Regions from separate parts of the Lysinibacillus sp. FSL K6-3209 genome, predicted to be linked through region 2. Evidence: riboswitches for the same ligand, from Rfam matches in the RefSeq annotation. Region 2 holds a riboswitch; each other region holds the start of a gene.
The links. A riboswitch is a leader RNA that binds a small molecule or an ion and turns the genes downstream of it on or off. The one in region 2 is predicted to bind cobalamin.

Region 1 (11,182 bases), 2.2 Mb from region 2:
GTACAGGGAATGCTGTAACGATGCGTGAGCTGGTGGAAGAGGTTGGTCTAGATGCTGTGCGTTACTTCTTTGTGAAAACAGCTGGTGATTCACATATGGACTTTGACCTTGACTTAGCGGTTTCACAATCAAATGAAAACCCAGTGTACTATGCACAATATGCACATGCGCGTATTTCTTCTATTTTACGTTCAGCGACAGAACAAGGCTTCGCTACTTCAACAGCAAATTTAAGCCTGTTAACTGCTGAAAAAGAGATTGATTTATTGAAAAAAATTGGTGATTTCCCGAAAGTAGTGGCGGATGCTGCAAAACACCGTACACCACACCGTATCGCTAACTATATTCAAGAAACAGCAGCTGCATTCCATAGCTTCTATAACGCTGAAAAAGTGTTAGATGCATCGAATAAAGAGCTAACAGAAGCGCGTTTAGCACTGATTACAGCTGTTCGTACAACGATTGCCAACGCACTACGTCTAATTGGCGTATCTGCACCAGAAAAAATGTAATGTAAATGATTATCACCTCGACACAATTGCGTGTCGGGGTTTTTCTGTTTTTACGAACAAAATTGTTTGAGAATTGTTTGAGTGACTGGCACCGTTTTTCTGTCTTTTGTGTGCTTATTTTTCTGTTTATTTCTAATTTTCTGTTGAAGTTGACGTTAACGTTAATGATATACTGATGAAAAATTGTGAAGGGGGAGTTGGCTTTGAAAACGATTCAGGAAGTAGCGAAGCAATTTAATGTTTCTACACGTACGATTCGTTATTACGAGGAGCTGGGGCTACTAAGTCCACATCGATCTTCTACGAATCAACGAACCTTTTCCAAAAAGGAAATGGCGAAGCTCAAGCTTATTTTTAGAGGAAAGCGTTATGGTTTCTCATTGGAAGAAATCAAGGAGATGGTATTGCTCTTTGATTTTGATCGTTCAGGGATTCAACAATTGGAACGGACTGTGGCATACGGAAATCAAAAAATACAAGAAATTGAGAGTAAAATAGCTGAGCTTACACAAATGAAAAATGAATTACAGCAATTACATGGCATGTTTAGCGAAAAATTATTGACTTTAAAGGGAGAGATGCACGATGAATAGTTCAAATTTGTTAGCGCGAAATGCCCGAAAGTACCCTATGAAAGAAGCTGTTGTTTGTCATGGGAAAAGCGTGAATTACCGCGAATTAGATGAGCAAGTGACGCGACTCGGTCATGCTTTGATGGAACATGGTGTTCGCCAAAATGATAAAGTAATTATTTTTATGCCTAATGTTGTAGAGTTTGTTGTTAGTTATTTTGCGATTCAGCGTATAGGCGCTATTGTCGTTCCTGTAAATGCCAAATTTACATTGCAGGAGGTTGAGTATGTTGCACAGCATGCTGAGGCTAAAGCCATTTTAGTGCATGAAGCTATATTTGCTGCCGTCGAGCATATCCACGTTGTGCCTTTAAAGATTAAGACGGGTCATATGGAGGCAGGGTGGCTTCATTATGAGACGTTAATACAATATGCAAGTACACAAACAATGGATTGCCAGCTAAATGAAGAGGATGCCTCAACGATTTTATATACTTCAGGCACAACAGGAAAACCAAAGGGCGTGCTATTTAGCTATCGCAATATATTGACAGTAGCACAGATGATTGCCGTTGAAATGGAAGTAAAGCCTGCAAGTCGTATTCTTCTTATGATGCCGTTAACGCATTCAGCCCCATTACATTTATTTTTAATGGCAGGCGTCCTTGTTGGCTCCACAAATGTATTAACGCCAACCTTTACACCAGATTTATTACTAGACATGGTAGAACAAGAAAAGACGACGCATTTTTTCGGGGCACCAGTCGCTTACTTATTAACTGCTCAAACAAAGAGACTGCAAACGGCAGATTTATCTTCAATGAAATGGTGGGTTTATGGAGGGGCCCCATTATCAAAAAATGAAATTCGTCATATACAAAAAGCTTTTCGAACAGAAAATCTAACATGTGTTTATGGTTTAACAGAGGCTGGGCCAAGTGGTTCTTTAATGTTCGGGCAAGAGCATGGAACGAAGGCAGGGAGTATTGGTCAACGTGCCCCACTCGGTACGGAGCTACGCATTATTAACGATAGTGGCGAAGAAGTTGGTGTGAATGAGGTCGGGGAGATTGTGTTATTTGGTGAAGGCAACATGATGGGCTATTACAAAGATGAAATCGCTACAAAGGCAGCGTTTGTAGATAGTTGGTTGAAAACGGGAGATTTAGCGCGGAAAGATGAAGACGGCTTTGTTTGGATTGTTGATCGAAAAAAAGATGTGATTATTTCGGGCGGTGTCAATATATATCCGAAAGAGATTGAAGATTTGCTTTTAAGCTATGACGGCATATTTGAGGTGGCTGTTATCGGAGTTCCCCATCCGCAGTGGGGCGAAACGGTAAAGGCTGTGTATGCTACAAAAATAGAGATTGATGAGAACACACTTAAAGCGTATTTAGAGGAGCATCTAGCAAAATATAAAATTCCACGTCTATTTGAACGCGTGGAAGCGCTTCCGCGAAATGCTTCCGGAAAAATTCTTAAACAATCATTGAAGGAACAAGGGGTGAGATAACTATGAAAGTGCTACAAAAGGATGCAAGACAGACCACTAATTTTTTCACAGAGGATGAGACGCTCCATAAACTATTAGACATGATGCTAGATAAAGAGTTACTCGTCTATGCTAAGCGAGAATTAACGGATTTTGGTGGGCTTTGTGCAGGTGCTATTGACGTAAGGGCGAAGCATACAGATCGAGAGGGCGAACCTCGATTGCAACGCTATAATGCATATGGTGAGGAAGTTTCGCAAGTTTGGGTCAATGAAGGCTACAAAAAAACCGTTGAAGAAACATACAACACGGGGATTGTAGGCTATGTGCATAAGAACATTCCACAGTTAGGGAGGAAGGGGAATTATGTCTATAGCTTTGCGCAAGGCTATTTACTATCTCATGCGGAGCCGGGCTTCTATTGCCCCGTCACGTTAACGATGGCAACAGCTTATTTGCTGGATCATTATGCAAGTGATGAGCTGAAGCAACGATTTTTACCACATGTTTGTGCAACAGGGGATACAGAGTTATATGAGGGAGCAACATTTTTAACAGAGCGGCAAGGTGGTTCGGATGTTGGTGCAAATATTGTAAAGGCTAGACAAGATGGACAGCATTATCTTATGTACGGAGAAAAATATTTTGCATCGAATGTAGGAATGTGTGGTGTGGCAATGGTTTTAGCACGCATTGAGGGCGCATCTACAGGCTCGAAAGGTTTAACATTATTTGCGGTCCCTTGGCGTCTAGACAATGGTAAGATAAACAACCTTCGCATTCGTCGTTTAAAAGATAAGCTCGGTGTGAGAGCAGTGCCATCAGGTGAGGTGGAGTTTGATGGTTCTTTAGCATATGTCGTTGGAGAACCGAACAAAGGAATCTATTATATGCTAGAGGCGCTTAATTTATCTAGAATTTGCAATGCAGTGGCTTCTATCGGTATTATGCGTCGCGGATTTTTAGAGGCGAAGCATTATGTGACTAATCGGAATGCATTCGGGCAACCTTTAATACAATATCCTATGATTCAAGATACATTAGGGAAATATGCGGCGAAGGTCCATGTAGAAGTGGCTACTGTTTTTGACCTTATTCAATTGTATGACAAGGTAACAAGTGGTCAGGGCGATGAGCAGGATATGGTTCTTAATCGCTTGAATATCGCCATTATGAAGAAAGAAACGGCTGAACAAGCGGTACATTATGCAAGCGAAGCGATTGAATTACATGGGGGAAATGGCTTTATTGAAGATTTTGTTACGCCTCGTTTGCTAAGAGATGCGCAAGTACTTACGGTGTGGGAAGGTACAGCGAATATTTTAGCATTAGAGCTTATTCGCTTAGTCGATAAATATTTTGCCCATGAATTATTTGTACGAGTAATGCACGAGCGGTTGACTAAATTAGCAAATGGCTCATTAGTACAAATTGTGGAAGAGCAGCTAGTGAAATTAGAAGGTACATTACAAACATTTAGTCGTCTGGATGAAGCGACTAAATCATACGAAGCAAAGGGAGTAGCCGAAAAAATGGCTCATCTCTATGAAAGTGTAGTAGCAGTCGAATGGGCAGCTAAATTTGGCGGCAAATACGAAAAGCTAGCAGATATATATTTAGAAAATACATGGGCATTGCGTGAAATTGGTGCACCCATGAAAACGGTCCAGTATTTTTCAGATATTATGTAGGGGAATAAGCCTTTTAATAAGTTATCAGACGGTAGATAAACTCAAATTTTTGTGAGTTTATCTACCGTCTTTAGGGTGTCAGGCACGCACACAATTTTTGAAGCGCCCAGAATGGTGTCACTTTTTTTATCGTTCCCTATTTCTATTTTCATGTATAATAAAATCAACTGAATATTATAAAGGTTCTTTACTTAAGTAAAGTGAAAAGGGAAATCGGTGTAATTCCGATGCGGTCCCGCCACTGTAAGTGTGAGTTTTTTCAATGGATGCCACTGAAAGTTATTTTGGGAAGGCATGAAAAAGCATTTGGAGCACGAGCCAGGAGACCTGCCTTTATAGAACATTACATTTCAGCCTACGAGGATAGGATGGTGGTTTTTTGTGCAAGCCCGCCTCTCGTTAAATGGACGAGGGCTTTTTTTATGTTTTGTAAGGCGACTATCGATAACCATTGAAAATAAAAGGTGAGCAATCCCCATATTTAATAATGACAATCAACATACTATCGATCAATCAAGTTAACAGAGCTAAAAAATGCACATACAATCTAAGGAGGATTCTCAATGAAAAAGTATTGGAAGATAGGATTATCAGCATTTTTGGCAATGGGTTTACTTGCAGCATGTGGAGCACAACCGAAAAACGAGCAATCTACATCAGAACAGCAGGAGCAACAAGTAACCAAACAAGAAGAAGCAACATTTCCAGTGACAATAAAAGATGCTACTGGCAAAGATATCGTGCTAGAAGCACCGCCTGAAAAAATTGTTTCTCTTATTCCGAGTAATACAGAAATATTATTTGGGCTTGGCCTAGATGATGAAATTGTCGGCGTCAATGATTATGATGATTATCCACCGGAGGCAGCTAAAAAAGAAAAAGTCGGCAGTATGGAATTCAATATTGAACAAATTATCGCCTTACAGCCAGATATTGTGTTTGCTCATGAATCAGGAATGGCTTCGTTAGATGGAGCGATGGATCAGCTTGAAGCAGCGGGTGTAAAGGTATTTGTAGTGGCGAATGCAAGCGATTTTAATGAAACTTATACGACGATTGAGCAATTAGGACGCGCAACTGGTAAGTTACCGGAGGCACAAAAAATTATTGCTAATATGAAAGTCAAAGTGGAAGAAATCCAAGCGAATTTGCAAGATGTGGAACCAAAGAAAGTCTTTGTCGAAACGTCAGATGAGCCTGAAATCTACACACCTGGTAAGGATACATTTATGCAGGAAATGCTAAATATGATTCATGCTGAAAATATTGCAGCTGATACAACTGGTTGGTTCAAAATTGATGCGGAGCAAATTATTACAAAAAATCCAGATGTCATCGTTGTCACATACGATTATGTGCCAGATATTTTAACGAAAATTCCACAACGTGCAGGCTTTGATACTATTACAGCTGTAAAAAATAAAGCAATTGTACAAGTAGATGAAAATTTAACAAGTCGTCAAGGTCCGCGTTTAGCAGATGGGCTTGAAGAGTTAGCGAAAGCCGTCTATCCAGAGGCTTTCGAGTGAATAGAGCATTTTTAGCCTATATTACAGCCATAACGTTACTTCTTGTTAGCATCTGGTGTGGCGTATCAATAGGCTCGGTTCATATTCCATTTGAAGTATTTTGGAATAGGGCGGCAGATGAAACAGCCGCTAATATTTTATGGAAAATTAGGTTGCCACGCGTATTGCTGGCAGGACTTGTTGGCGCATCGTTGGCGATTGCAGGGGCAGCTTTCCAAGGGTTGTTAAAGAATCCATTGGCAGATCCATATACGCTAGGTGTATCTTCGGGAGCGTCAGTAGGTGCTGTGGTGACACTATTTTTTGGTATCTCGATACCTGTTGTCGGACTGTATGCATTACCAACGCTTAGTATGGTGGGTGCGGTACTAACAATGGTAGCTGTCATGAGCTTTGCCAGAATAGTCGACCGTGCACTGAAAATGGAAACACTTATTTTAACAGGGGTTATTTTTAGTTCTTTTTTAGGATCTCTTATTTCCTTAATGATTGCATTATCAGGTGAAGAGCTCCGCCAAGTAATAGGATGGTTGCTTGGTTCAGTTTCGATGCGGGGCTGGCCGTATGTGCAGATGATTACACCATTTGTTGTCATAGGCTCTGCTATTCTGTGGACGCAAAGACGAGAGCTCAATGTTCTATTATACGGAGAAGAACGTGCGAAGCATTTAGGTGTCAATGTAAAGCGTAGTAAATATTTAATTTTAGTAGGGGGCTCTATGCTGACTGGTGCGGCTGTTGCTGTTTCTGGCACAATCGGTTTTGTCGGTTTAGTTGTGCCACATATGACACGTATGATTTGGGGTTCGGATCACCGTCATCTATTGCCGTTATCATTTATCAATGGCGCAACATTGTTAATTATTTGTGATTTAGTGGCGCGGACGATCATTATCCCACGGGAATTACCAATAGGCGTTATTACTGCATTTATTGGTGCGCCTGTCTTTTCTTATATTTTCTATAAGCAACGTAGAAGCAAGGGGGTACGTGTATGATTATCGTTGAACACCTATCGGGTGGCTATGAGGACGTACCTATCGTCAAAGATGTTAGCTTTACCGTTGAAAAGGGGAAAATCCTTGGCATTTTAGGACCGAATGGTAGTGGCAAATCGACATTATTGAAAGTCATTAGCGGCCTATTGCCTGCAACAGCAGGAACGGTTTTTTTAGATGGCAAAAATATTAAACACTATAGCCCGCGCGCGCTGGCGAAAAAGATGGCCGTCTTACCACAATTACATGCCAATGCATTTTCAAATACCGTGCGGGAAGCTGTATCGCTCGGTCGTTATCCGCATCAAACTGGCTTTTTTTCCAATTGGTCAGAGCAAGATGAACGAGCTGTTCAATATGCTATGGACCAAACAGGGGTAGCACGCTATGAGCATACATCGATGGAGTTTCTATCTGGCGGCGAGCAACAACGGGTTTTTGTTGCGCAAGCTTTGGCGCAAACAGCAGAAGTATTATTGCTAGATGAGCCGACCAATCACTTAGATATTGCTCATCAACGTCAACTTTTGGATATGGTGCGTAAGGAAGCAATCGAGTGCGGTTTAACCGTTATTATGGTGCTACATGACATGAACTTAGCCTCTCTTTATTGTGATGAATTATTGTTAATGGAGAGCGGCTCTGTGCGTGCTTTAGGTGTACCACATAAGGTGTTAATAGCTTCACAAATTGAGGATGTATATCAGGCACGGGTAACAACCTATGCCCACCCTGAAATACCGAAACCGCAAATTACAATTATGCCATCAACCAATGAATATCAGCAACGAGCTGACATCGTAAAAGAAGACTTTCGAGTAACGCCAGATTATATTCAACTAAAATCAACTATTCCTTTAAAAACCGTTTCTTCGGCTGTTCATAATCCTGGTATAGGATGGTATGACTGTCTATTAAATCGTTCAGTGCCAGGAGATTATGTTATTAGTGATGTTAAACAAGAAGTGGCGGACTTTTTACAAAGGGAGCATTTTTCACCGACAAGCACAGTTGTTATGTTAACGGCTGTTCCTACACAACTGTTTGCACTTAATGAATATAGCACTGCCTTTGGGAGTGTGTTTGTCGTAGTAACGGCAGGTGTGGGCAATGCTGTAGATGTCTCTCGTACACACGAACGGCAGGATACGCCATATATTGGTACTATCAATACGTGGGTTGTCATCAATGGCTGTTTATCGGAAGAGGCATTTTTTCAAGCATTGATGACTGCAAATGAAGCTAAAACAAAGGCTTTACAATCAGAAAATATTCGGGATCATCTAACTGATACGATTGCGACCGGTACTGCGACGGATAGTTTGCTTATTGCGGCAACGCAAAAGGGTGAGGAAATGCGCTATGGTGGACCGATTACGGCTGTTGGTAAGATTATTGGTAAAGGTGTTTATGAGACGACGGTGCAAGCAATTCAAAATTATAAAAATAAAGCATAGGAGTGGAACAGGATGAAACTTTACACAAAGACAGGCGATACAGGGAAAACAAGCTTAATTGGTGGGCGTGTCGACAAAGATAGTCTACGTGTGGAAACATACGGAGCAATTGATGAATTAAACTCATTTATCGGCAAGGCTGTTAGTGAATTAGATCGCGCGTTATTTAAAGATATTTTAGTGGATTTAGAAACGATTCAACATGAGCTTTTTGATGCAGGCGGTGATTTAGCGAACGTCATGAAGGAACGTCATTATAAGTTAACTGAAGCACCGATTGAAGTACTAGAGGCGCGTATTGATGCATTGTCTGACGAAGCGCCACCATTAGAGAAATTTATCTTACCTGGTGGAGCGCCGGCCGCTGCAACATTACACATTGCACGTACAGTTGCACGCCGAGCAGAGCGCCAAATGGTAACACTAATGAAAGAAATTGAAGATGTACCGACTATTGTACAAAAATATTTAAATCGTTTATCAGATTATTTATTTGCCGCAGCACGTGTTGTGAATGCACGTTTAAACTTACCTGATATTGAATATATTCGTAGTGGCAATGTCTTTAAAAAATAACTTAAGTAGAGAAGAAGGCAGCAACGCATAACAGCAAATAAACAAAAGATTTGAGCCTAACGATGCGAAAAAAGAATCATTTTTAAAATAAATATTTTAAGCGGAATTTATGACGATGAATTCAAGTAATTGAAGATAAAACGATAAATTTAAATGCAAAAAGCTACTCCGAAAGTAAAAATCAGGGTAGCTTTTTTTCTTATAAAATGTAAGAATATAAAATTATCAGAAATTTTTTCGTTTTATGTTGACTGAATGCTCACTCATTTATTAGAATGTGGATATAGTGGTGAAATGTCATACATTTACGTTTGAGCTAGAAATATTAACACAAAGAGAGAAAATTTACGACAAACTAAAGGGGGGACCAACCATGAGTCCATTAGTAATTGCAAACATTGTTCTAACAGTCGTGGTTGTGCTTTATGCAGTAGGGTTATTTATCTATCTGTTAAAAACACGCTATAAATTTGTGCAATTGGGGAAAAAGGTTGAGTTTGATGAAAGTGTCCAAGAACGCATTCGTTATTTAATGGTGAATGTGTTTGGTCAAAATAAGCTATTAAAGGATCCTAAAAGTGGTTTAATTCACGTGATGTTCTTTTATGGTTTCTTAATGGTTCAGTTAGGGGCTATCGATTTAATTTGGAAGGGGTTAGTACCAGGCTCTCATTTACCACTTGGCATATTCTATGGTGTATTCACATTCTTCCAAGAGCTAGTAGTGTTAATGATTTTAGTGGCGGTTGTCTGGGCATTTTATCGTCGCTATGTGGAAAAACTAGTACGTCTAAAACGAGGCTGGAAAAATGGTCTTGTATTGATTTTTATTGGTGGCTTAATGCTTTCAACATTGCTGGCAAACGGTATGGGTCTTATCTGGCATGGCGAAGGTTTAACGTACACAGAGCCTGTTGCTTCTAGCATTGCAGCGATTTTTAGTTTTTTACCAACGTCTGCAGCAGCAACTGTTTTCTATATAGCATGGTGGGCTCATTTATTAATATTATTAACGTTTTTAATTTATGTACCGCAATCGAAGCATTTCCACTTGATTGTCAGCCCAATCAATGTGTATATGAACCGCTTAGATCGCACAGGTACGTTAACGCCAATCGACTTCGAGGCGCTAGAGGAAGCTGGAGAAAATGCTGAAAGTGAAGAAGATATCCCGTCTATCGGGGTAGGGCGTATTCAAGACTTCACGCAAAAACAAATGCTAGATTTATATTCTTGTGTAGAATGTGGCCGTTGTACCAATATGTGCCCAGCAACAGGAACTGGCAAAATGCTTTCACCGATGGATTTAATCGTCAAGCTTCGGGATCATTTAACATTTACGGGTGCGGTTGTAACAAAGCAAAAACCGTGGGTGCCTTATCAATTTTTTGCAAATACAAAGGGCAATCAGCTTGCAATGGCAGCAGGTGCTGAAGGTGCAGTAATTGAGGATATTTATAGTCCATCATTAATCGGGGATGTAATTACAGAGGAAGAGATTTGGGCATGTACGACTTGCCGTAACTGTGAAGATCAATGTCCTGTTATGAATGAGCATGTCGATAAAATCATTGACTTACGTCGTTATTTAACAATGACGGAAGGGAAAGTAAACTCAGATGCACAGCGAGCAATGACAAACATTGAACGCCAAGGCAATCCATGGGGACTAAATCGAAAAGAAAAAGAAAACTGGCGTGATTTAGACCCAACAATCAATATTCCAACCGTGAAAGAACTGAAAAAATCAGGCGAGGAAATGGAGTACTTGTTGTGGGTAGGCTCTATGGGTGCTTTTGATAATCGCTCTCAAAAAATTGCATTAGCCTTCTGCCGTCTATTGAACGAAGCGGGTGTGAAGTTTGCAATTTTAGGAAATAAAGAGAAAAACTCTGGGGATACACCACGTCGTTTAGGCAATGAATTTTTATTCCAAGAGTTAGCGACAGCCAATATTGATGAATTTGAGAAAAATGATGTCAAAAAAATCGTTACAATTGATCCGCACGCATACAATATCTTTAAAAATGAATATCAAGATTTTGGTTGGAAAGGCGAAGTCTATCACCATACGGAATTACTAAATCAGTTGATTGAAGAAAATCGTTTAGTACTGAACTATGAAGTAGAGGAAACTATTGTCTTCCACGACTCTTGTTATTTAGGTCGTTACAATGATGTCTACGATGCGCCACGAGAAATTTTACGAGGCATTCCAGGTGTGAAGCTGGTGGAAATGGAACGCAATCGTGAAACAGCCATGTGCTGTGGCGCAGGTGGTGGCTTAATGTGGATGGAAGAGCATGTTGGCAATCGCATCAATGTAGCGCGAACAGAGCAGGCTTTAGCAAC
Region 2 (11,182 bases):
AAATAAAGCTCAGTCATGTGAAATACCTCCATAGATAATGAGGGATACGAAAATAATAACAATGCCTAACCAGTTTTTCTTGTTGTAGCTACTACTTTCTTGCCAATAGACAGCCTCACCACCGCGCGCCTGCATCGCATTATTTAGTTCGCGACTGCGTTGGAACATTTCGGCAAACAGTGCTGCAATAAGCATGGAAATCGACCGAAGCCATTGCAATGGTGACTGATAACCAAGACGAGCTTGTTGTGCAAGATGAATTTTTTGCATGCTATTTAAAAAGATAAAAATAAAACGGTATGTTAGCTCTATCAACTCTACAAATAAAGTTGGCAACCGCCATTGCCGTAAGACATAACAAATGGATTGTACGGAAGTCGTTAAAATTAAAAAATATAAACAACTAATACTGCCCAAAACGGTGAAAAATAGTTGCTGTGCTGTTATCAAGCTGTCATTTCCAATGAAAATTGTCCACTCGCTTAGCGAAAACGTCCATAGATGCGCCGGCAAAATACTAGCAGTAGGTGCAATCGAAATCAAAATAGATAGTAAACTGGAGAGCAAGAAAAAACTCGGTAAAAGCAGTAGTTTTGCATAATATTGTAAAGGAATTTTTGCGCCTAAAATGATAAAAGCACTCATTACAAGAAATGTAATGAGTGAAATTTGTTCATCTCTCATGATAAGCGACAATAGCAACAACCCAAGGGAGAACGTCATTTTTTCTAACGGATGAACGGACGCTAGTTTATTCATATAAGCATACTTATCAATGAGTAACATCGTTTAACCTTCTTTATGCTTACCGCGCATATAGCCCACGAAATAGCCAATAAAACCAGCGCCAATAGCGGCTTGTAAGACGAATAATAGACTTTCAATTTCACCACTTGGTGGCTCCCATAAGCTTTCAAACCATGGTTCGTAGTCTTTGTTTATTTCACCAATGGCTGCTTCAGCTTCACCGTCAGCACCGCCGAATTCAGCGCCTTTTTGGATGAATAGAGGGATGATTGCTAAAAGTATCACTATAGCTAGTAACAGTAAATTTTTCTTCATGTTAATGTGCCTCCTTTGCAGAGAAAACACGTAAAGCTTTTAATTCGCTTACATTGTATTTTTTTAAGAAATTCATCACAATGACAGTTAAAATCCCTTCACTAATTGCTAGTGGAATTTGTGTTAACGCGAAAATACTAGCGAATTTTGTGAATGAAGCCATAAAGCCTCCTACTTCTGAAGGGAAGGCAAGTGCAAGTTGAACGGACGTGACAATATATGTACCTAAGTCCCCAAGCATTGCTGCAAAAAAGACAGCGAGAGAAAAGGATAGACCGATTTTTTGAGCGCCTTTAAAAACAGCATACGCAATCATTGGTCCTACAATCGCCATGGAAAAAGCATTTGCGCCAAGAGTGGTAATGCCACCATGCGCTAAAAGTAACGATTGGAATAATAAGACGATTGTCCCAATCACACTCATTGCTAATGGGCCAAACAGGACTGTGCCAAGTCCAACACCAGTAGGGTGTGAGCAACTGCCCGTAACAGATGGAATTTTTAATGCAGATAAGACGAATGCAAATGCCCCTGATAGCCCTAAAATCATTTTCGTTTCAGGGTTTTCATCAATTGTTTTGCGAATTGAGCGTAACCCTAAAATAATAAATGGAATTGAAATAATCCACCAAAATATCGCCCATTCAATCGGTAAAAATCCTTCCATGATATGCATGGCAAATGCTTGTTTTGGTACTAGTAAAAATGCTAGTAGGAAGTAACTAAGTTTCCAAAAAGATAATTTCAAAATCTCTCCTCCTTAAATCAAAATTTTTGAATGTAGCGTGCGCAATAAAAAAGCACTTCTCCTAATTTAGGAAAAGTGCATAGCTGAAAAAGCAAATAGAATCATCATCTGCCAAGCCGCACACCTATCCTCGTAGGTTGAAACGATCACGTTTTTTTCGGCAGGTCTCCTGGCTTTAGTTCAACGTTTTATAGGTCTTCCCGTCCATTGGACAGTGACATTCTCTATAAAACTCCCTAGTACAGTGGCGGGACCGCGCCGGACTTGAACCGGCTTCCCTTTTAAGCGAAATGGCTACACTTCGCACCGAAAAAAGATGAAATTGTGAGATTTCACGACACAGTGTAACATGTTTTTCCATTCACAAGCTATCTTTTTTTATAAAAAAATTTTTTTTGTTATTTGACATTCTAGAAAATTCAGATAAATATAAGAGAATAGCTGTCGCTTTCAATGAATTACTTGTTGAAATTTTATTAAAAATCTAATAAATGAAAAAGAAATGTTGAAAAGTATTAAAAAAATAGGCTATGATAGAGACAGTTTTTCAATTCTTTTTAAAAACATACAGCTTTTTAATTTAATATAAATACATCTATAAGTGCTCGATATATTTCGAGATAATAGGGAAATCGGTGTAAATCCGATACAGCCCCCGCTACTGTAATAGCTGATGAAATCGCAATGCCACTGAAAACTTGGGAAGGCGCGAGAGTAAAAGGAAGCTTAAGTCAGGAAACCTGCTTATTGATGGCATGCAAACTTTTCGGAGGGAGAAGTGAAGCGAGAGCGGATACGTGTATATTCGTTTTTATTTTGGCTTCTACAAAACCTTGACTCTTCGATATAGAGTGAAGGTTTTTTCTTTTTCCTAAAAGTAAATGAGGGGAGAAAAGCAATGACAACTTGGAACTTAGAGGGAATGAAAACGCATCTTTTTATTTGTAATGGCAGTAGCTGCATGAAAAAAGAGGCAGAGGAAATTACCCTAGCAATACGAGATGAAATCGAAAAATTAGCACTTGATAAGGAAATACATACGACAAGAACGCGCTGTAATGGCAGATGCAAAGATGCCTGTGTTGTCATCGCTTATCCACAAGGAAATTGGTATCGTGTGCCATCGGTTGAACACGGAAGAACACTTGTACAAGATTTAAACCATGATTCTTTACATAGTGAACATGTTTTTACGCTGAAAGAAGGTACATTACAGCGTACACCACAAACAACAGCCATTAAAGGCATCGACAAGGTGAAAGAGGGGTAAAAAATGGCGCAAAAAGGAAAGATTTTTGTTGTGGGCTTTGGCCCTGGTGATTTTAACCATATTACGACTCGTGCTGTGGAGGCACTGCAACAAAGTGAATTTATCATTGGCTATAAAACGTATGTTGAGCTTATTCAAGATTTAGTTAGTGCAAAGTCGATTGTTAGTACGGGCATGACAGAAGAAGTTTCACGAGCGCAAGAAGCAGTACGTCAAGCGGAAGCTGGCAATATTGTATCCGTTATTTCAAGTGGAGATTCGGGTGTATATGGGATGGCGGGGCTTGTCTATGAAGTACTGATTGAGCTTGGTTGGACAGAAGCAACAGGTGTTGAAGTCGAAATCGTACCAGGTATTTCAGCTATCAATTCCTGTGCAAGTTTACTAGGTGCACCGATTATGCATGACTCTTGCACCATTAGTTTAAGTGACCATTTAACGCCATGGAATTTAATCGCCAAGCGTGTGGAAGCAGCGGCTATGGCAGATTTTGTCATCGCTTTATATAATCCGAAAAGTGGTCGCCGTACACGTCAAATTGTCGAAGCCCAGCGGATTTTACTTGAATATCGCTCGCCTGATACGCCTGTAGGTCTTGTCAAGAGTGCCTACCGAGAGCGTCAGGAAATTACGATGACGACTTTAGCGGAGATGCTTGAGCATGATATCGGCATGTTAACAACGGTTATTATCGGCAATTCTTCGACGTTTTTCTATGATAATAAAATGATTACACCGCGAGGCTATCAGCGTAAATATACGCTCGGGGAAGAAAAACAGCCTTTACGTCCTCATCAGCGTTTAAGAGAAGAAAATGAACCGTGGGCAATGAACCAAGAAACAGGTACTGCAAGCCATGATTTTGCGGCAGATCCAAATGCAGGACGGATGAAAAGTAATATTGCCATTACACCTGTATCAACACCGACAAAATCGTCTTTAGAAATGGCAGCAACAGCACTTGCAATGGTGCAGGGGACAACTGTAACAAAAGCCACACCAAAGCTAGTTCAACAAAAAATGGAGTCAATTTTTGAACTAGCTGTTAGCCCTGGGGTAGCAAATAAATTTTTTACACCACAGCAAATGATGGCATTGGCTGAAGTTGTGGGAGACGAAGGCACGATGGAATATACACCAGACCATCAAATACATTTGAAAATCCCAACGACAGAACCACAAGCGATAACAGAGAAGTTGAGAGAAGTAGGGTTTTTACTCTCACCAATTGGGGATGTGTTGTCATTAAAGGCATGTGATTTCTGTTATGGGGAGAAGGCTGATTCCATCCCATATGCAGAGGAACTTCAAGCAACTCTAGGTGGGTTGTCATTGCCGAAAACATTAAATATTGGCTTTAATGGTTGTGGCATGGCATGTTATCGTGCTGTGTTTGATGATATCGGTATTGTTTATCGCAAAAGTAAATTCGATGTCTTTATCGGAGCTAAGCCGGTAGGTCGAACAGCACATGCAGCACAGCCTGTCGTAGAGGGGTTAGAGCCAGAACAGCTTATTCCGCTTATTACCGCGATTATCGAAGAATATAAGGCAAATGCACATCCAAATGAACGCTTGTTTAAATATTTTAAACGAGTGAAAAAAATATTGCATTTTACGTATCAAGATATGTCATCCAAAATAAAAGTAGAGCCAGCACCGTGCGGCGACTAGTGAGGAGAAAAGAAATGAAAGCAATTTTATTTATTGGCCATGGCAGCCGTTTAGCAGCAGGAAATGATGAGGTACGCACATTTATTCAACAATTGACTCCTTCAATTGACGACAGCTATATCGTTGAAACTTGCTTTTTAGAATTTGAAGCACCTAATATCCCAGCAGGTATTGATGCATGTGTAAAGCGTGGCGCTACAGAGGTGTATGCTGTGCCCATTATTTTATTGCAAGCAGGCCATTCAAAAATTCATATCCCAGCAGCGATTGATGCAGCTCGTTTAAAATATCCGGATGTAACTTTTACATATGGGCGACCACTTGGCGTGCATGAAGAAGTGTTAAATATTTTAACAGAACGTTTATCAGGAACGGGACTGAATATTAAAGAAAAACAAGAAGATACTGCGATTTTATTTATCGGTCGCGGTGGTAGTGATGCGGATGCAAACAGTGATTTTTATAAAATTGGTCGTTTGCTTTGGGAACAATTAGACGTACTGACAGTGGAGTGTGCATTTATGGGCGTAACGAATCCCACAGTGGACGAAGGAATCGAACGTTGTTATCGTCTTGGGGCGAAAAAGATTATTATGTTGCCGTATTTCTTATTTACAGGCATTTTAATGGAGCGTATGGAGGGGATGCAAAAGAGCTATGCAGCCACATATGCTGATTTAGACATCCAATTGGCGGATTACTTTGGCTACCATCCAAAATTAAAAACGGTGTTGCTAGATCGTATGGAAGAGGCCATTGCAGGAGACGTAAAAATGAATTGTGATACATGTCAGTATCGTATTAATGCATCGGCATTCGTGGAGCATCATCACGACCATGACCACGACCATGACCATGGTCATCACCATCACCATCATCATGACCACGATCACGATCACGATCACCACCACGATCATGACCACCATCATGAAGAGGAGCTAGTGAAATGATTTTCATGTTAGCAGGGACAAGCGATGCAAGAAATCTTGCACTTGCATTGCAGTCAGCAGGCTATGCTGTTACAGCAACCGTTGTCACGGATTCAGCTGCTACAAGTCTGGCACAAGTTGGACTGCCTCATTTAGTCGGTCGATTGACGGCAGAGGAGATGGCTGCACTTATTACTGAACGAGGGGATCGTTTAGTCGTTGATGCATCGCACCCATTTGCAGAGGAAGCTTCTAAAAATGCCATGGCAGCGGCAAAAAGTGCAGGTGTTCCATATATCCGCTATGAACGCGCAAATGAGCATTACGAACATCCACTCATTACAGTCGTTAAAGATTACGAGGAAGCAGCACAATTAGCTGCAACAAAACGAGGCGTCATTATGCTGACAACAGGTAGTAAAACACTTGCTACATTTACAAAGGTCTTGCAAGGGTTAGAACATACTCGTGTCATTCCGCGTATGCTGCCTCGCCTTGATAATATGGAAAAATGTGAAGCGCTTGGTGTGGCACAACGAGATATTGTAGCCATTCAAGGACCCTTTTCAAAAGAGTTAAACGAAGCATTATTCCGCCAATATGATGTCACTTTAATGATTACAAAAGAAAGTGGCAAAGTGGGTTCAGTAGATGAAAAACTAGAAGCCGCTCTAGCATGTGGTATCGAAACGATTTTAATAGCACGACCAAATATCCAATACGGCCAGCAATATTCCTCATTTGAGGACGTACTTCAGGCTGTTCAAAACATACTTTAGGAGGCAATTGAAATGGACTTCAAAACAGATTTTAAACCATTAACAGTAGACCCAGACAAAATTTATGATTATAGTTTCTCAATTATTGCAGAGGAAATGGGCGAACATGATTTTTCAGAGGATGAGTGGAAAGTTGTTCGACGCATTATCCATGCTTCGGCAGACTTTGAATTAGGACGTAGTGTAATTATTACACCAGGAGCGATTGAAGCAGGGATTAAGTCCATTCTTGCGGGACGTCATGTTATTGCAGATGTGCAAATGATAGAAAGTGGTTCAGGTAAAAAACGTTTCCAAAAACATGGCGGAGATTTACACTGCTATATCGCAGATGAAGATGTGTCGATTGAAGCGAAAAAACAAAATACAACACGTGCTATTATCTCGATGCAAAAAGCGTCAAAATTACACGAAGGTGGTATTTATGCGATTGGGAACGCCCCAACTGCTTTACTAGAATTAATTCGTCTAATCAAAGAAGGTTTAGCAAAGCCAGATTTAATTATTGGTATGCCAGTAGGCTTTGTTTCAGCAGCGGAGTCGAAAGAAGAGTTATTGAAACTAGAAGGCATCCCATATATTACAAATGTTGGGCGTAAAGGCGGTAGTACAGTGACGGTTGCTGCATTAAATGCCATTTCATTATTAGCGGACGAACAGGCGAAAAAATAATGGAGCGGAAGCCAAAAAAGGATCCTAAAGACATGCGTCACGGTTATACAACAGGAGCCTGTGCAACAGCCGTTACGAAGGCCGCCTTGCTAGCACTTATTACGAATGAAGAACAAGAAACGAGTACGATTCATCTACCAATAGGGCGAGATGCAACGTTTACGATAGAAAAATGTACGTTCGGTCATAACGAAGTAAGTTGCGAAACAATAAAGGATGCTGGTGATGACCCAGATGCAACACATAAGGCCCTCATTATTGGTACGGTAAGTTGGGCTGATACACCAGGGATTCATTTAGATGGGGGTATTGGAGTCGGGCGAGTAACAAAGCCCGGCTTGCCCGTTGCTGTTGGAGAAGCCGCCATCAATCCTGTACCACGTAAGATGATACATAGTACCGTGCAAGATGTGCTAGATGATTTTCAAATTACACGCGGCGTTAATGTTGTTATTTCTGTACCAGATGGTGAGGAAATAGCGAAAAAAACATTAAATGGACGGCTCGGCATACTTGGTGGTATTTCCATTTTAGGCACAAGGGGAACCGTCGTGCCTTTTTCGAGTTCCGCTTATATGGCAAGCATTGTCCAAGCTATTAGTGTTGCAAGAGCTGCTGGCTGTGACCATGTTGTCGTGACAACAGGTGGACGTAGCGAAAAGTTTGGCATGGCTGAGTATCCAGCACTACCTGAGGAGGCATTTATTGAAATGGGTGATTTTGTCGGCTTTACGTTAAAGCATTGTAAACGGCTTGGCATAAAGCGCGTATCGCTCGTTGGCATGATGGGGAAATTTTCAAAGGTAGCGCAAGGGGTGATGATGGTGCACTCCAAAAGTGCAGCGATTGATTTTAATTTTTTAGCACAGTTAGCAATAGATGTTGGGGCAGATGAAGAGACCGTTGAACAAGTTAGAGCAGCGAATACCGCCTCTCAAGTTGGTGAAATAATGGCGGATAAAGGGTATGATGCATTTTTTCATCATTTATGTGAAGCGTGTTGTTATTCATCATTACACCATATTAGAGGTGGCTTGACGCTCTCCACATCGATTTATTCGATGCAGGGACAATTACTAGGAAGGGCTGATGACATTGCATCAATCGATGAAATTAATTGGGATCGGGGATAACGGACAGGAAAGTTTATTTCCTCAGTATAGACAGTGGATTACAGACTGTGAAGTGCTCGTTGGTGGTGAGCGTGTCCTTGATTTTTTCCCAAGCTTTGCAGGCGAAAAAATCGTCATTAAGGGTGGTCTTTCATCGCTCGTTGAAAGACTATCTCAAGAAACGAGAAAGACCGTTATTTTAGCGTCAGGTGATCCACTTTTTTATGGTATCGGAGGCTATTTAGCCAAAAAGCTTACGATTGAAGTGTATCCATATATAAGTTCCGTCCAGCTTGCCTTTTCAAAAATGGGTGAGAGCTGGCAGGATGCCTATGTAACAAGTATTCATGGGCGCCCAATAAAAGGTCTGGCACAACGTATTGATGGTAAAAAGAAAGTGGCATTGCTGACTGATGCCGAGAATAATCCAAATGTGCTTGCGCGCTATTTAAAGCATTTTGGCATGACGGAATACCGCGCTTTTGTTGCAGAGAATTTACAAGGTGCTGATGAAAGATATGGCTGGTACTCTCTTGATGAATTAGAAGAAGCGAAGTTTTCCCCCCTAAATGTTGTGATTTTACAGCAAACATCAGCCCCAAAGCGCTATGCACTTGGCATTGATGATGAAGCGTTCTCACAACGTAAGCCTGACAAAGGACTTATTACGAAAAAAGAAATCCGTGTTTTAAGTTTGCAAGCAATGCAGCTTCAAAAGGACAGTACGATTTGGGATGTAGGTACGTGCACAGGCTCCATGGCCATTGAAGCAGGAAAACTTGCACCAGAAGGTCAAGTGTTTGCAGTAGAAAAAAATGCACCTGATTTAGAAAACTGCCTGCAAAATCAACAGAAATTCCGTGTCGATATAACGGCTATTCATAGTAAAGCGCCTGCTGGACTAGAGCAATTCCCAGATCCAGATGCCATTTTTATCGGCGGTACAGGCGGGGAAATGGTCGAGCTATTACAGTTGTGTTGTACCCGTTTAAAGCTAAATGGTCGCATTGTCTTAAATGCGGCAACTATTGAAAATTTATATAAAGCAGTCGAGGCGTTTAAAGCATGTGGCTTTGCAGTGGAAATTTTACAGGCACAACTTGCGCGTAGTAAACCAATTTTAGATATGACGCGCTTTGTCCCATTAAACCCAATTTATATTATTTCGGCATATCGAAAGGAAGAAAATCATGAGTAATCTTGGCATTTTATATGGCCTAGGCGTTGGCCCTGGCGATCCAGAATTAATTACAGTAAAGGCATTCCGCGTTATTCAGGAGTCGCCTGTTATTGCGTACCCTAAAAAGTTAAAAGGTAGCAAAAGTTACGCGCATCGTATTGTAGACGTTTATATCAACCCAGAGGAAAAAGATATGCTAGGTCTCGTTTTCCCCATGACAAAAGATGAAGCCGTCTTAGAACGTGAATGGACGAAATCTGTTGAACTGGTCTATGGTAAATTGCAAGAAGGGAAGGACGTAGCGTTTGTGACAGAAGGGGACCCTCTGCTATACAGTACGTTTATCCATATGATGAAGCTTATGCAGGACATGCATCCTGATGTAGAAATTCGCACAGTACCGGGTATTTCTTCATTCAACGGTTCTGCATCCCGCCTAGGCATCGCCCTTGCTGATGGAGATGATCGTGTTGCCATTATACCAGCCCATGATAATTATGAAGCGATGCGTGAAGCGATAGAAAGCCATGATGCTGTCGTTTTTATAAAAGTAGCAAAAGTAATTGATTTAATGCTAGAAGTACTGCGTGATTTAGATTTACTTGATAAAGCGTCCGTGGTCACAAAGGTAACGTCTGATGAGGAAATTATTTGGGATGTACGTGAACTAGACGGTGTTGATTTAGAATATTTAACGTTAATGGTGGTGCGTAAATAATGAAAAAAATATATATTGTCGGTGCAGGCCCAGGGGACCCCGATTTAATTACTGTGAAGGGTTTACATATGCTTCAAACAGCAGACGTTGTGATGTATACAGATTCATTAGTAAATGAAGACCTGATCGCAAAAGCAAAGCCAGATGCGGAAGTGATTCGAACAGCCGGCATGCATTTAGAAGAAATGGTTGCCGTCATGGTTGAGCGCGTCAATGCAGGGAAAGTAGTCGCGCGTATGCATACAGGTGATCCAGCGATGTATGGTGCCATTATGGAACAAGTTGCATTATTAAAGAAGGAAGGAATTGGCTACGAAGTGATTCCAGGCGTTAGTTCGGTATTTGCTTCAGCCGCAGCAATTGGTGCCGAGTTAACGATTCCTGATTTAACACAAACGCTTATTTTAACACGTGCAGAAGGACGTACACCTGTACCAGAGTTTGAAAAGCTACGAGATCTCGCTAGCCATCATTGTACGATTGCGCTGTTCTTAAGTGCCACGCTAACAAAAAAAATCGTCAAAGAATTGCAAAGTGCTGGATGGGCTGATAATACACCTGTTGCGGTTATTCAACGTGCCACATGGCCAGATCAAAAAATTGTCCGTACGACATTAGTTGAGCTAGATGAGGCAATGCGTGTCAATGGTATTCGCAAGCATGCCATGATTTTAGCAGGATGGGCATTAGACCCGAATATTCATGATAAGGATGAGTACCGTTCGAAATTATATGATGCGACCTTTACACATGGCTTCCGCAAAGGTGTGAAGACAAGTGATTGAATTACAAGAAGGTATGCTACCTGAAGTGGAGCAGTGCAATCCCTATGCAGTGGTTGCCATTACAAAGCATGGTGTGCAAATCGGAAGGAAACTACAGCAGACTTTTGCGGCAAGCGATTTATATTATATGAGTAAATTTGAACAGGGCGACGAAGATGAAAAGCATATTCAGCTTTTTACTGGAACGGTTCGTTTATTACTGCCAACACTCTTTAAGCAGTATAAAGGGTTAATATTAATTATTTCACTTGGT
Region 3 (11,182 bases), 300 kb from region 2:
GCCTTATCGAAAAACATTTGTTTGAACGCGAGCATCACGGTCTATTAACTGGCTCTCCTGTTACCGATATTCGTTTTACACTGTTGACAGGACGAGCGCATATCAAGCATACCGAAGGAGGAGATTTTCGGGAAGCTACTTTCCGTGCATTAAGACAAGGGCTAGAACAAGCGGAGAATATCTTACTTGAGCCCTATTACCGCTTCAAAATGAAAGCATCCAATGATTTTATTGGGCGAATGATGAACGATATCCAACAAGCAGATGGTACTTTTGATTCTCCGATATTGTCAGAGGAGCAAGTCATTTTAACAGGACGTGTACCTGTTGCTACATTTATGCACTATAGTACTACTTTCGCTGCTTACACGAATGGCAAAGGCTCTTTATCTTTACAATTCGATGGCTATGATAGATGTCATAATAGCGAGGCAATAATCGCACAAATCAATTATAATAAACAGGCTGATCCTGACTATACGTCGTCGAGCATTTTTTGTGCGAAAGGAAAAGGCTATTCAGTCCCATGGAATGAGGCAAAAGCAGCCATGCATTGTCTATAAAATAAATAGGCATCGAATGTTTTTCGATGCCTTTCTGACAGAAAATCGAATACTGCATAACATGCGTACCAATACATTTTATATAATCTACAACGCTTTTTTCGTTTTCCTATTCAAAGAATTCGCTGACTCCACAATCACATACCCATGATGATTTGAGAAATCCACAAGAACCGAACCAGGCTTACTTTTTAAAATCTGTAATTGCTCAATACGTTGGAGTAACAATTGATGACCGTTGCCACGTGGATGCCAATTTAAATGATAATCATTTAATTCTTTTACACTTTGTAAAAACTGAGCATATTCACGCTCTACATAGTCTAGTAAATGTTGTATTTTACTATAGTCTTGATTTTCTTGAGCTACTAACGATAAATCTTCCATATACGTCTGATAAAAACGCATTACCATCGAACATAGTAAATCATTGACCCTTGCAGCACTTAAAATAGGCTTCGATTCTACATTCAGGCGATCCAAATTGGGTTTAGCTCGAATTGAATCGATGCGTGTAATTAAATGATAGGCTTCCTCATTTACTTCGTAAACGATTGGATTGGTTGGCATATACATCATAAAACCATTCTTTTTTGTTTTCAATTCATCAGCCACACTTGCTTTCGCAAATAAGTATCCTTCATAGTCATCATTTCGAATCCAAATAATGTCTTTATTATAAAAAATGCAATCAAATAATCGATCGTGCGGAATAAGCCCTGTGGCTAAAAACTGATCTACTAGTGCTTCAATAACCATTCTCGTTTTTCGTTGCTTGGCAACTTCCGTGCGCGGTTGCTTACAAATCTTCATATCAACATTTTTCTTTTCTCGTGTTGAACATACCTGAATTTTTGTCATACTTGCACCTCTTCTCGTACATATTTTCAAAACGAAGGTATCGATTACATAAAAAAAACGGATTTCCTGCAAATGTAGAGGAAATCCGTGATTATGGCCATCGTACTTCAAAAATATCATTCATCCGATAACATCAAACAGTGCACCAATGGAAGCGATCTGGCTTGATGCCGTATCCCTTTACATCCTTTGGTGTTGGTCGTTTGACGTACTGTGACGAACAGATTATTCTGTTTTGTCAACATGCCACCTCCTATTCCTCGTAGGTTTATGGTGTGTACTCGTAACAGGCAGGTCTCCTGACTTATGGTCATCGCTTCTTTTCACCTTCCCGTCGTTTGACAGTGGTCATAATTTGAAAAGACGCTCACATTCACAGTTGCGGGACAGCGTCGGATTTGCACCGACTTCCCTTTTAAGTAAATTGCACGCAATTTACACCTCTTACTACACGCTATTCAGTTGTGAAGGAATTTGCTAGAAAATTCCTATTAAACTATTACTTTATATTGTAAAGTAGTGGTATTTTAAAGTCAAACAGCAGCATAAAAGTATGTGCATTGCTATCAATGCACGAACTGTCACCTAAAGAACGATGCATTTTTATTTATACATGAAATTGATTTGTAATCTTTTGTAAATCATCAGCCTGTATCGTTAATTCCTGCGAAACTTGATTGACTGCTTGCATGGAAGCCGTTTGTTCATCCATTGACTGTAGCACAGCTTCTGTATAGCTGGACAATTGATCCATCCCCCCTGCAATTGTTGACACGAGATTAGCTACCTCATTTGCACGATTTGACAAGTAATTTACAGTTGTTGAAATGCCTTCGAGTTGATCAGTCATTTGGCTAACGTGCTGCGAAATGTTGCCAAAAGATTTTGTTGCTTCATCAATGACATAGACCCCCTGTTGAACATTTTTTAAGTCTTCTTCCACAGCCACAGCAACTTGTTTCGTATCACTTTCAATACCTACTACAAGATCCACAATTTGAATGGCAGAGTGCTTGGATTGCTCTGCTAATTGACGAACTTCTTCTGCAACGACTGCAAAACCTTTCCCATGTTCTCCAGCCCGTGCCGCTTCAATCGCAGCATTTAGAGCAAGTAAATTCGTTTGATCTGTAATCGTTGTAATCATTTCTGTCATTTTTTTAATATCCGTCATTTTACTTGATAATTGTTGTATTAAGGTACTTGTTTTATCTGTTGAAGATGAAATAAACTCCATCTGGTTTTTCGCAACATGCAAAATTTCTGCACCATTTCCTGCGATATCATTCGCTTCTTTCGCGTGGTTGAAAACATCCTGTGTGGCAACCGAAATACGCTCAATGCCGTCCACTGTTTCCTGCATCGCAACAGCACTATTGTTTGCCGATTGTGCGGCTTGTTTAAGGCCATTTGACGTTTTTTCCATTTGATGGTCAACTTCTTCAACAGCCATTGTAATTTCATTTGTACTGGCTGACAATTCTTCGATACTGGCAGATAAATCTGTCGAACTGTTGGCAATTGTTAGTGTCATCGTACGCAATTGCTCTTTCATCTCTAGAAAAGCATTTGCTAATTCTGAAATCTCACTATTGTCTTGTACAGTAATGACATCAGAGTCAAAGTTACCTACTGCAATTGCTTTCGCAGCATTAGATAATTGGTTAATAGGTTGAATCACTTTATATTTAACATAGAAGATATAGGATAAAGTAATGGAGATACCAATAATCGTTAATATTGTAGATAGCCATGCTAATGCTGTTAAATTAGCAAGATCTATTATTAACACTACAATCATTATTAAATTTAATAATGAAAAACCAAAAATACTTTTTTTTCGTAAAGTCATTCCAAAATCCCCTAACTATAATATTACTATAATACCATTATTATAGTTTATTTATCCTAAGATTGATAGAAATACGCCCATCTTTTATATGTATATTGGTATACTAAAAAAAGACAAAGGGAATAACGATGCCCTTTGTCTACAGAAAAAGCACTTTGCATAAAACAAAGTGCTTTTTAAAAATTATTTTAATTTCATCATACTAGAACCAGCGATACCTGGATGTGTCATTTCATATGGATCTAAAATTAAATCCAATTGCTCTTTCGTTAAGACACCTGCTTCAATACAAAGTTCACGAATTGAACGACCTGTAAGAATGGCTTCACGTGCAAGACGAGCAGCTACTTCATAACCGATATGTGGATTGACTGCTGTTAAAACACCCACACTTTTCTCTACATATTCCTTCATACGTTCTTCATTTGCTTCGATATCTTTTAAACAGTTTTCTGTAAATGCACGGAAAACGTTATTCATTATGCTAATTGATTGAATTAAGTTGAAAACCAGCACTGGTTCCATTACGTTTAATTCTAATTGACCCGCTTCAGATGCTAAAGAAATGGTATGGTCATTCCCAATTACTTGGAATGCAACTTGGTTTAGCACTTCTGGCATTACTGGATTTACTTTACCAGGCATAATAGATGAACCAGGTTGACGTGCGGGTAAAATAATTTCTCCTAAACCTGCACGAGGACCAGATGCCATTAAACGAAGGTCATTCGCAATTTTAGACATATTAATCATACAAATTTTTAATGCCCCTGACACTTCCGTATAAGCGTCGGTATTTTGCGTAGCGTCGACTAAATGTGTAGCACCTTTTAATGGTAAGCCAGAAATTTCAGCTAGATGTTGGTCTACAGATTTAATATAGTCTGGGAAAGCGTTTAGCCCAGTACCGACCGCTGTTGCCCCCATATTCACATCATATAAGTTTGGACGTGTTTGACGGATACGAACAATATCACGGTTAATTACACGACAATAAGCTTCAAACTCTTGTCCTAAGCGAATTGGTACAGCATCTTGTAAGTGCGTACGTCCCATTTTAATAACATGTGCAAATTGCTCTGCTTTTTGATGGAATACGGCTTGCATATTTTCCATCGTCACCAGAAGCTCATCGATTAAATTTAATACAGCAATATGAATCGCTGTAGGGAAGGCATCGTTTGTTGATTGTGACATATTAACATGACTGTTCGGACTAACCGTCTGATAGTCCCCTTTTGCTTTACCCAAAATTTCAAGAGCACGGTTCGCAATAACTTCATTCGCATTCATATTAATAGAAGTGCCTGCACCACCTTGGATTGGGTCTACTAGAAATTCAGCATCCCATTTACCATCGATGACTTCTTGTGCAGCCTCGACAATAGCCTCTCCAATTTCTTTTGATAATAGGTGTACTTCCATATTACCTAATGCTGCTGCTTTTTTTACAATACCCATTGCTTTAATTAGGGCTGGGTGAATTTTATAGCCTGTAATTGGGAAGTTTTCTGTTGCACGAAGCGTTTGAATCCCGTAATAAGCATCTGCTGGTAATACTCTTTCACCTAAAAAATCTTTTTCTATACGTTGTGTGGACATTATTGTCGTCTCCTTTGAACTAATACTCACACTGATAGTAGCTAATAAATGCCGTCTTGTAAACAGTCATTTATCAGTAAAATGAAAGTTTTTTTCGTAAACGACGATAAACAATGAGAAACCGAGCATATTTCTTACGCTCGGCAGTAGGATTATTTAGTTGAGGAAACGGTAAAACGTCTATTTAAAAAGTGTGGATTTTCTATTTCATCTAATACTGCAATCGCATAATCACTATAGCTGACATAGCTTTCACCTTTAGCATTCACTAACAAATGATCTATTCCAGTTGTATAGCTACCTGAACGTGGCCCTTCTGGATCAAATAGGGCAGAAGGACTTAAAAATGTCCACGAAATACTTGATGCTTGTAAGTCTTGCAGGTTTTCACCTTGATTTTTTGCAGTTGCCAAAAACATTTCCGGAAAATCGGGTGTCTCCATAACACGAATCGTTTTTTCTGGGTCTACAAAAAGGCTGCCTGCTCCACCCACTACGAATAGTTTTGTGGCAATGCCGTTAAAGATAGCAATTAAATGACGACCTACAGCAACATGTAATGCTTCTTGTCCAAGCGGTGCACCAAACGCATTCACAACAACATCAAAACCCTTTACATCTTCTTGTGTTAAATCCAATACATCTTTCTCCATCACTGTAATGTTCTCTTTTACTTTAGAAGCTGAACGAACAATGGCTGTAACGTTATGACCACGTTGTAATGCTTCCTCCACTATTTTTTGCCCTGCTTTTCCTGTTGCTCCAATAACGCCTATTTTCATTATAAAATCCTCCTATAATTTGTTGTAACCATTTTAGTTACAGGTTGAATACAGTAAGACCGACCTCGTTACGTTTAACGAAGTTGATCTAGCACATCTTGCAATGTTTGTGCTTGTAACTGTTTTTCCATTGCATGCCAAACATCTAGATAAACGGTTTCCAACGTATGCTGTATTTTTCGGCCGACAGCACATGCAGGATTCGGTTCATCATGTATTGCAAATAGTTGCTCTGGACCATCAATCGCACGGTAAATGCTCAACAATGACAAATCCTTTGGTTCAATAACAAGTCCATAACCGGCAAGTCCTGACTGAGAAGTTAACAAGCCTGCTTTTTTCAATTTCCCAATCATCCGTCGTACGACTACGGGATTCGTATTGACACTACCTGCAATATAATCAGATGTAAGCTGACTTTTATCAGATGTTGTAGCAATGAGCGAAAGTATATGGATAGCGACTGAAAATCGACTATTGACCATACGAATCACCACCTGTTGTAACTATTATAGTTACAGGTCGAGATAATCGCAAGTCATATGCTCATATCTTAACCTGTTCATTATTCAGAAAAATACACCCGCTATCGAATTTAAATTTTTGTCATATAAATAACGAGCTCTTGTTGGATTTGACCATTTTCTTCATAAAAATCTAGATTATGAAATTCATATTTATAATGACCAACGGGGAACGTTACACTCTCGCCTTGAGCCGCAGCTAGTATGCCAGCCACATCATGTGATACCATCTGTAAAAGCTCTGTCCCTGTCATTGTTTCTATAAAAATTACGTTCATCTAAAAACACCTCCTTCGCCATTATAGCTTAGAAGGTGCTTGAATTTATAGTGATGATTTCTTACTCCACAAGTTAAAAATCATCATCAAAATATAATCGATAGACGAGTAAAAGAAAAAAATTGATATAATTGTATAAAGACTAAATGTGAAAACTTTTATAGACGGGAGGATATTTAGCATGAAAATCAAATTAATATTAATTGTAATATGCTCTTTTTCACCATTACTATTATTAGGACTTTTCATTTACGGAAATGCTTATTATAATTACTATCATCTAAAATCATCCGAAACGACAGTGAAAAATTTTTTAGAAGAATTTATCGACAGTAGCATTCAAATCATGCATTTTGAACGAATAGAAGAAACAAATATGTGGTTAGTCCAGTTGAAAATAAACGATAGTCAGTATGGTCATGCACGCTTTAATAAAGGATGGAATGGCAAACTAAAATTTATTTATTTAGCAACAGATCCTCCAGTAACCTATCGACAATATAAAACCAATAAAGGCAACTATGGCACATTGTATGTACACGAATTAGATAGCAATGTGGCCAAAATACAATTGACAAACTTGATGAATTTTGAAAAAGAAATCGAAGTTGATACTTCTGCACCATTTATGAAAACATTTAAATTACCTCCTGATGCAGAAGATACGTTTCCTGCAATTTTCACTTTTTATGATAAAACTGGACAAGAGTTAAGGTAATTAGCGTTGTATTCATCTTTCGAAGGCGCTTACATTTTTATTTAGTACCATTCAGACGGATTTCCTCAATAATTTGCATCATTTTTACTAATTGTTCTTGTGTTAATGTAGTGGTAATAGCTGGACTATCCTGTTGAGGCTGCTGATCTTTTCGGGACGAGGACTCCCCTTGTATATTTTCACGTAATCGAAAAAACTTTGCTTTTGTTGTACTTTGCAGCACTATTCTTTCTCTCAACCCAGCCACCCCTAAAGCTTTTATTAGAAAAAATACCTTATAATACCATAAATACTATAATAGAAGGCACCTATCGAAACATCCACCAACTTGCCTATTTATCAAAATAGATTATTTGGACCTAGTCCAAGCCATCAAAAAAGCAGCAACCAAAATGGCTGCTGCTTTTGACTAAACCGCAATCGGTGCTTTAATTGCTGGATGTGGATTATAGCCCTCGATGGATAAATCCTCAAGTTCTATATCAAAAATCGACGTTTTATTCGGATTTATTTTCAAGGTTGGTAGTTCCCGTGGCTCACGTGAAAGCTGTTCTTTCACTTGCTCCACATGATTTGCATAAATGTGTGCATCGCCAATACTATGAATAAATTCGCCGACTTCAAGCCCACATTCATGGGCAATTAAATGTGTTAATAATGCGTAAGAGGCAATATTGAAAGGACAGCCGAGCAATGTATCTAGACTACGTTGCATTAATTGGCAGCTTAATTTGCCCTCTGCCACATAAAATTGAAACATAACATGGCAAGGTGGTAAAGCCGCTTTGCTTCCTTTTGCACCTGCATTAATAACATCTTCAGGGTTCCATGCATTGACAATAATACGACGTGAGTCTGGATTATGCTTAATTTGGTGAATAACATCTTGTAATTGATCAAGACTTTCCCCGTTTGACGTTGTCCAATTGCGCCATTGCTTGCCGTAGACATTCCCAAGATCGCCGTACTTTCTTGCAAAATCATCATCCGTTAAAATACGGTCGCAAAATGATGCCAGCTCAGCTTGGTAAACAACATTAAACGCTTCGTCCGTTAAGCATCGACGACCAAAATCTGTCATATCAGGTCCATTATATTCATCGGATTCAATCCATTTTTTAAACGCCCACTCATCCCATATATGGTTATTATGTTGTAATAAGTAGCGAATATTTGTATCTCCTTTAATAAACCAAAGAAGCTCGCTAGCTACAAGTTTAAATGGTACGCGTTTAGTTGTTAAAAGCGGAAAGCCTTGACTTAAGTCAAAACGCATTTGATGGCCAAAGATGCTATACGTACCTGTCCCCGTACGGTCCTCTTTTTTAATTCCATTTTCTAAAATATGTTGTAGTAAATTTAAATACGCAGTCTCTGGATGCGTCAATTTGTCACCAGCTCCTTCAAATATGCTGTTGACCATTATACCATCTAATATTGAGGAGTGAACGTCGAATTACAAAAACAAACTACTTTCCAACAGCTACATCGCAATTTTTGTATCAATGACAAACAGCGATACTATTCTAAGTGTGAACCCATTTTATTATGTTGTAATTCTTTTGCGATTTCATTTTCTGTCGGAACAAAAAACATCGGCAACAATATAATTGTAAAAAGAATTGGCCCAATAATAAACAACAAATCAATGCCAGGACTAAAGTAAAGGCCAAATGCTGTTAGCAGTCCCGACATCACTAAATATATAATTTGCACAATAACAATAAATAAAGGAATGATTTGGTACATATAATTTAGTTTTCTAAATTGATGCATTTCTTCAGGGTGTTGGATGATTCGTTTTTTTAAACGTCTCGATAAAATCAAGCATGCAAAAATTTGAACAATAATAAAGCTAAAATACATGACACTGCGTAACAACATTTGACGCTTAGCGATTGCACCATCAAAATGGGCAACTCGTTGTTGCAACAATTCGTTAACAGCCCCATTGTAGACATATTCACTTTCACTCAAAAAAGTCAGTGGCTGAACAAATCCAAGTGTTGCCCACTCTTTTGCGTTTACTTGCCAATTCATTAATTTACTAGCCATAATACGTAATTGAATCGCTTCATCTTCACGAAACATCCCTACTAAAGTGCGATATGGAATAGATATCTTCAAATGCCCATCTTGTTTTTCTTGAAATAAATCCTCGATAAAAAATGTATACGCTACATTCGAATGATTCGTTTCAACATGACCACCTTGCACTTTCCAATGGCTAGCTAAGGAAGATTCGATATCATTTTGCATTTCATAATAAGGTGTATCATTATGTAACTGTTTCGGAATCTTATAGACAAAATGATTGTCACTTCCAATGATACAAATATCCACTTCTATTGCATCTTTATTTAAAGTTTGAGCAAATGTCGTTTTGGGATACGCCAATATGGCGACTTGGAAAATTAGGATGAGTGACAGCACACTCCATTTCACAAAGTGCTCCCCCTTTCCGTCACTTAGGCTAGATTCACATTATCACAGCTTATACCGAAAATGCTATTTCGTTATTCCGAAAAAATGTTAGTGGTTTTCCGAAACACTTTATTTCGGTATTCCAAAAAAATTAAAAATTATGGATAATATAGTATATACTTCATGATGAAACGGAGCACTATAACTATGATTATGAAAATTAAAGAGCGTCTTTTATGAGCAAATTAACTTTTAGTATTTTTTTAACATATTTACTTCTTGGCATTTATGTATTGGGTGTTGCCATCCGTGGTCCTTATATTAGTATTTTAGTTGATACGTCCAATACACTACCTGTTATTATTCATCCTTATTATTCAGAATGGGCTCAACAAAAAAAGATTGAGCAAGGTGATATTATCCTTTCCATCAATCAAAAGCCCGCTAAAGGCTTTGGCTCTTCCCAAACAGATACTTATATTACAACCGCGAAAGAGCTAACACTTCTAAAACCTGATGGTACTGTTCAAACAATCCAAATTAAACATCGGGATTTACCTGAAGAGTTATATTTACATATTGTTTTTCCGATGTTTTATTTCATCCTTTGTTTAAGCGTTGCCATCTATTTATGGCAGCGAAATAACCATACTGTAATTACGAAATTACTAATGCTATTTTTATTAACCTGCTCTTTAGCTTATACAAGTGTAGGTGCATCAAGTAGAGGAAATATCATTGGCATGATTGTAAACGGAATTTGTTTAGTTTTGTGCTTAGTCCTTATCATTCATTTCCTACAACAATATTATCGTTTTTTACACATAAAATGGAAGTATATAGATGTAAAGTGGCTCTATTTTCTTCCGTTTGTTATTCTATGCTGCTATATCATTGAAATGCTCATTCCACAATTTAGGGTTATTACCCCTATCGTAACGCTCAGTCTATTTGCAGTACTGGTACTTTATGCAATCTATATATTATTAACGAGCTATCTACAAACCCGATTAGCTAAAATACGCTTAATCGCTATTTCTTGTATCGTGCCATTTTTGCCATTTCTATTGTTGTTTGTTGTACCTGAAATTTTAGGGTATAACGCGATAATACGACCTGAAATTAGTGTTTTATTTATTTTGTTTATACCTTTTTCCTTTATTTTTATTCAAGTGAACGAACGCTTATTTGATATTGAATACCAATTATCTCGTTTTCGCTATTATTCATCACTCGCTTTTTTCAGTTCATTCATTTTATCGTCTTTATTAGCAATCTTGTTTTTGGACCAACTTTCAATTGAATTGATGATTGTTGTCTTTCTCATTATTTTTATTGGTTTTATAGCCAGTTTTTATGTAAAAGAACAACTTGACTTTAAACATCGAAAAATTATATTTTCATCATCTGGTGATTATGTCCATAATTTATATGCAGCAGTTAAACGGATTAGTAAAGCTAAAAGCCAACAGGAATTACTTTCAAGTCTCAAATATGAAATTACCGAAAAACTCGGGACAACTGCATTTACGCTTGAAACAATCATGGAAGATGTCCCATTTTCTCGCGGTGAAATTC

Region 1: linked by a shared signal. The riboswitch ahead of MHH88_RS02735 (ABC transporter substrate-binding protein) and the one ahead of MHH88_RS13130 (energy-coupling factor ABC transporter permease) in region 2 are both predicted to bind cobalamin.
Region 3: linked by a shared signal. The riboswitch ahead of MHH88_RS11510 (hypothetical protein) and the one ahead of MHH88_RS13130 (energy-coupling factor ABC transporter permease) in region 2 are both predicted to bind cobalamin.

What each region holds. Positions count from the first base shown of each region.
Region 1 covers NZ_CP150264.1:546,672-557,853, forward strand. Annotated here, with positions in the region: gene argS (arginine--tRNA ligase) at 1-512, shown strand, start outside; gene MHH88_RS02720 (MerR family DNA-binding transcriptional regulator) at 716-1,105, shown strand; gene MHH88_RS02725 (long-chain-fatty-acid--CoA ligase) at 1,098-2,600, shown strand; gene MHH88_RS02730 (acyl-CoA dehydrogenase family protein) at 2,603-4,270, shown strand; cobalamin riboswitch at 4,434-4,620, shown strand; gene MHH88_RS02735 (ABC transporter substrate-binding protein) at 4,834-5,799, shown strand; gene MHH88_RS02740 (iron ABC transporter permease) at 5,796-6,797, shown strand; gene MHH88_RS02745 (adenosylcobinamide amidohydrolase) at 6,794-8,254, shown strand; gene MHH88_RS02750 (cob(I)yrinic acid a,c-diamide adenosyltransferase) at 8,267-8,830, shown strand; gene MHH88_RS02755 (heterodisulfide reductase-related iron-sulfur binding cluster) at 9,204-11,182, shown strand, end outside.
Region 2 covers NZ_CP150264.1:2,702,128-2,713,309, reverse strand. Annotated here, with positions in the region: gene MHH88_RS13145 (ATP-binding cassette domain-containing protein) at 1-17, opposite strand, end outside; gene cbiQ (cobalt ECF transporter T component CbiQ) at 10-786, opposite strand; gene MHH88_RS13135 (energy-coupling factor ABC transporter substrate-binding protein) at 790-1,062, opposite strand; gene MHH88_RS13130 (energy-coupling factor ABC transporter permease) at 1,064-1,810, opposite strand; cobalamin riboswitch at 1,952-2,136, opposite strand; cobalamin riboswitch at 2,393-2,573, shown strand; gene MHH88_RS13125 ((2Fe-2S) ferredoxin domain-containing protein) at 2,709-3,080, shown strand; gene cobJ (precorrin-3B C(17)-methyltransferase) at 3,084-4,754, shown strand; gene MHH88_RS13115 (sirohydrochlorin chelatase) at 4,769-5,704, shown strand; gene cobK (precorrin-6A reductase) at 5,701-6,462, shown strand; gene MHH88_RS13105 (precorrin-8X methylmutase) at 6,475-7,134, shown strand; gene MHH88_RS13100 (cobalt-precorrin-5B (C(1))-methyltransferase) at 7,134-8,267, shown strand; gene cbiE (precorrin-6y C5,15-methyltransferase (decarboxylating) subunit CbiE) at 8,224-9,444, shown strand; gene cobI (precorrin-2 C(20)-methyltransferase) at 9,437-10,144, shown strand; gene cobM (precorrin-4 C(11)-methyltransferase) at 10,144-10,929, shown strand; gene MHH88_RS13080 (cobalamin biosynthesis protein) at 10,922-11,182, shown strand, end outside.
Region 3 covers NZ_CP150264.1:2,404,531-2,415,712, forward strand. Annotated here, with positions in the region: gene MHH88_RS11505 (translation factor GTPase family protein) at 1-563, shown strand, start outside; gene MHH88_RS11510 (hypothetical protein) at 651-1,424, opposite strand; cobalamin riboswitch at 1,696-1,884, opposite strand; gene MHH88_RS11515 (methyl-accepting chemotaxis protein) at 2,032-3,276, opposite strand; gene aspA (aspartate ammonia-lyase) at 3,460-4,878, opposite strand; gene MHH88_RS11525 (NAD(P)-dependent oxidoreductase) at 5,031-5,660, opposite strand; gene MHH88_RS11530 (Rrf2 family transcriptional regulator) at 5,735-6,145, opposite strand; gene MHH88_RS11535 (hypothetical protein) at 6,256-6,462, opposite strand; gene MHH88_RS11540 (hypothetical protein) at 6,644-7,180, shown strand; gene MHH88_RS11545 (hypothetical protein) at 7,218-7,418, opposite strand; gene MHH88_RS11550 (thymidylate synthase) at 7,590-8,603, opposite strand; gene MHH88_RS11555 (hypothetical protein) at 8,702-9,625, opposite strand; gene MHH88_RS11560 (ATP-binding protein) at 9,841-11,182, shown strand, end outside.